Regions from separate parts of the Alishewanella sp. HH-ZS genome, predicted to be linked through region 2. Evidence: predicted binding sites of a transcription regulator. Region 2 holds the regulator's gene; the other holds the start of a gene.
What was found. The regulator sigma-54, encoded in region 2, starts transcription at its own class of promoters, with help from an activator protein. The targets are predictions, from matches to a motif close to GTTGGCACGNNNNTNGNNT.

Region 1: a site for sigma-54 is predicted at 1,063-1,081, ahead of A9165_RS15105 (THxN family PEP-CTERM protein). Genes of this name have one in related genera too.

Annotation. Positions count from the first base shown of each region.
Region 1 is NZ_LZEJ01000053.1:1,271-3,455, forward strand. It holds gene A9165_RS15100 (Na+/H+ antiporter NhaC family protein) at 1-758, opposite strand, end outside; gene A9165_RS15105 (THxN family PEP-CTERM protein) at 1,152-1,946, shown strand; gene A9165_RS15110 (valine--tRNA ligase) at 2,045-2,185, opposite strand, start outside.
Region 2 is NZ_LZEJ01000014.1:41,773-43,957, forward strand. It holds gene ptsN (PTS IIA-like nitrogen regulatory protein PtsN) at 1-193, opposite strand, end outside; gene hpf (ribosome hibernation promoting factor) at 196-483, opposite strand; gene A9165_RS07500 (RNA polymerase factor sigma-54) at 509-2,026, opposite strand; gene lptB (LPS export ABC transporter ATP-binding protein) at 2,142-2,185, opposite strand, start outside.

The DNA of each region.
Region 1 (2,185 bases), on a different contig from region 2:
TTACCATTGGATAGTTGGGCAGCGAGTTCGGCTTTTTTCATTGGTCCGAACAACGGGACTATACCTAAGATAACCAGTGGCACCATAATCAGTGCCAACCAGGCATACACCATGTAAGGAATGGCTGAGATATAGGTTTTTATGCCATTGGGGTCGGTTTCCGGCGCGATACCGTTAGCAACCAGCAGACCTCCGAAGAAAATGGCCCAGGTTGAAATTGGCACCAGCACACACATTGGTGCGGCGGTTGAGTCAACCACATAGGCCAGCATTTCGCGCGATACCTTGTATTTGTCGGTGATCCGTTTCATGGTTTCGCCGACGGTTAAGGCATTTAAGTAATCATCGATAAAAATAATCAGACCCAGAAAGTAGGTCATGAACAGCGAAGGTTTGCGGCCACTGGCATACTGCTGCGCCATTCGACCAAATGCGAACGCACCACCGGTATGGACCAGCAGCGCAATTAAGGCGCCAAAGCCACCGCAGACCAGGATTAACCAGCCAATGGTTTCGTCCTGCATCACGCGCACGGAGGTTTCACCCAAGTTAAACAACGCTTCCTTTGGTGAACCCAGAAGTAACAAACCGGAAGCAGCGCCTAATACCAACGCCAGAATAGGGCGCTTTAACCAAACGGCGAACGCCAGTACGACTAAGGCAGGGATCAGGCTAATTGCAGAGGGTTCAACGGCGGCCGCTTCGGCCGCCGCAGCAATAGGTTCGGCCAGACTCTCTAAAGATGCATCTGCTGACATGGTTTTTTATTCTCATAATAAAAGCCGGGACAGGCCGGCAAAGTTAACTGAACCGTTGCAGCAGATTGGACAACTCAACGGAGCGGAACACTGCGCGGAGCTCTGGCTAAACCACCGGTTTAGCTGCATAAGTATCCAGCGCAGGTTTGTCTGATCTTTATGCAGACAAACGCGTGCATCATAGCAAAAAAACGATTTTGCACAATTGGAATCTTTGTGTCTGATATAGGGTAGCAGCTGTCAGCTATTTTTACAGGCTAATACTTGCGTTTGAATTAACTCAAGCCAAGTCAAGGAGTTATTTTATGGCACGCTCTATGCTAAATCTTCTTTGTAGTTCACCGTCAGACGAGCATTAAGCGAGCTGATAAAACATTTTGCAGGAGCGAGAAAATGAAGAAAATTTTGAAAGGTGCCATCGCAGGGGTTGCGTTGTTACTTGCGCCCTTCACCCAGGCGGCCATGGTTACACAGTGGGATTATACAGTTACGTTGCAGTGGGTAGACTGGACATTCGGTGCGGGAACAGGTACTCAGACGACATCACCTTCATTGTTGACCTGGGGGTCATCAGGTGGTAACCATGCGGTACTTGGTGGCACCCGTAGTGGCCTTGGTATTACCGAGTCACCTGCTGATGGTATCGTTAACACCAACGGTCCTGCTGCTCTTACCAATATTGTGACGCATTACAACAATACGCTGAGCGGCAGCCATGCCACCTTAACTAATGCTGTGCTCCAGTCAACCTTGCTGTTAACCCCGCTGAACCCGGTTGGTGATACACTGGATTTACTGGTTGCTAATTTCAGTATCAATTTTATTGAAACACCGAATCAAAATCCGTGTCCATTCCCATCGTTATCGGTTTGTGACGATATTTTTGTTATCTCAACTGATGCGTTGAATGCGTCTTTTGACTATAACGGTTTTACCTACTTTATCAGTATCATTGAGACCAGTGGTTCTTTGAATCCAATGGACGCCGCAACCTGTGCGCAAGCAGGTATTGTTGGTCCTTGTTTAGGTTTTAAAACACAAGAAAACCAATTTACCGCTGCCCAATTTGCGTTCCTGATCACCACTGAACCTGTGACTATTGTTGCTGCACCTGGTGTGCTGGCGCTGATGGGCTTAGGCCTGATAGCGCTGGTAGGTGTACGTCGTCGCAAGCAGTTAGTGGCATAGTATTAATAGTTAAATAAAAAATGCCGGCATAGTCCGGCATTTTTTTATGGTCAGGTTACCCCCGGAAAGGGGGCTGTCGGGATAGAAATTACCGACGACTATAAGGCGGCGATTTCGGCCTGCTGCGCTTGCAGTTTGTTTACAGCCTGCTCCAGTTCAGCCAGTTTGGCGCGCTCTTTCTCCAGCACCGCTTCCGGTGCCTTGGCAACAAAACCCTCGTTACTCAGCTTACCGGCAAC
Region 2 (2,185 bases):
CAATACCACCACCAATACCGGTTGAACCCAGCTTTTCCCGGGTCATCAGGGCTTCCAGAATGCTGTACTCAGACATCTCTGGCAGCTGTTGATGAGCCAGCTCGGCAATATATTCGAGGATCCGTTTTTTGCTGTTAAAAAGAACTGCACTCTTGGTGCAGTTCTTCTCCAGCATAGCGCTTAAATTTATCATGGTTAGTGTCGCGACAACTTTTCTTTGTGTTTAATCACTTGCCGGTCCAGTTTATCAATTAACTGGTCAATTGCAGCATACATATTTTCATCCTCTGACACAGCAAAAACTTCACCGCCGTTCAAATGTACTTTGGCTTCAGCGATTTGCTTCAGTTTTTCCACGTTCAGAATAACATGCACGTTATTGATATTCTCGAAATGACGCTCCAGCTTGGAAAATTTACTGTCTACATATTCTCTCAGAGAGTCGGTAATTTCTACATGACGGCCAGTTAAGTTGATTTGCATAGACTCTTCCTTCTTGTTAAGACACTTACAGCAAGGTCTTTCGTTGATTAGATGGCGCAATAAACAGCGATTCACGGTACTTGGCGATGGTACGCCTTGCGACATTGATCCCCTGTTCGGATAAGATTTCTGCCATCTTACTGTCACTCAGTGGCTTAGCCGGGTTCTCTGCTGCCACCAATTTCTTAATAAAGGCACGGATGGCGGTAGATGAACATTCACCACCACTCTCTGTACTAACATGACTGGAGAAGAAGAATTTAAGTTCAAAAATTCCGCGCGGCGTATGCATATACTTTTGGGTAGTAACCCGGGAAATTGTTGACTCATGCATACTTACCATTTCTGCCACATCATTTAATACCATGGGTTTCATGGCCTCTTCGCCATGCTCAAAAAAGGCTTGTTGCTGTTGCACGATACAGTTGGCGACCTTTAGCAAGGTTTCGTTGCGGCTTTCCAGACTTTTCAAAAACCATTTCGCCTCCTGCAGATGTGAGCGGATAAACTGGCTGTCGGTACTGCTTCTGACCGTTCTGGACAGCGCAGCATACTGCTGGTTGATTTTCACTTTGGGCATGGCATCCGGATTCAGCTCCACCTGCCAACGACCTTTAACCTTGGTAACCACTACATCAGGAATCACATATTGCTGTTCCTGCCTGATCACATCGGCGCCGGGGCGCGGGTTCAGGCTGTGGATCAGGCGCATCACTTCTTTTAACTCATCTTCTTTGAGTTTAGTCACCCGCATCAAAGAACGAAAGTCCCGGTTAGCTAAAAAGTCGGTATATTCGCTGATTATTTGTTTTGCATCATTTAAATAGGGGGTGGCAGGATCAAACTGCCGTAGCTGGATCAGCAAGCACTCTTTCACTGAGCGGGCCGCCACACCGACAGGGTCAAACAATTGGATCCGTTTTAATACAGCCTCGACTTCATCGGCTTCGACATCCGGCAGCTGCAGTGAGGCTAAGATATCTTCCACATCTATGGTCAGTAAACCGGCTTCATCGACGGCTTCAATAATGACTTCGGCAATGGCGCGGTCTGTCTCAGAAAAAGGGGTAAGGTCCATTTGCCAACGCAAATAATCCTGCAAGGTTTCAGTGGTTTCGCCCTGATATACCAGATCCTCGTCTGGCAGGGCGCCATTGCTGACCGGGGCGGCACTGACTAAATCGTCCCAGTTATTGTCCAGTGGTAAGTCCTCCTGGATATTCTGCTCGGCCATTGCCTCGCTGGTATCGCGCTCACTAACGTCATTAAATTCCGGATAATCGTCATTACCAGCCTGGTAGTCTTCACTGTCAGACGTTGACCCGCTGCTTTCTTCACGGTTGATATTCGACAGGCTCAGGTCGGTCTCGGGCGTGCCCGGTTCGAAGTCGTCGTCGGGCTCAAGCAAGGGGTTGGCATCCAGCGCTTCCTGAATTTCCTGCTGCAGCTCAATGGTGGAAAGCTGCAATAAGCGGATCGCTTGCTGCAGCTGCGGCGTCATTGTTAGCTGTTGGCCAAGGCGAAGTTGTAAAGACGGCTTCATGTAAGTCTGATTCTCTCCTGAGTATATCCCCTCCATCCTGGAAGTGGCTGCGGTCTGTGCCGCCTGATTGCGCCTTCCGTGTCAGCGGGTGGAGGACTTGACGCTGATTGCCCTACTATAGCCTGAATTGCTCACCCAGGTATACATCGCGGACCTGTT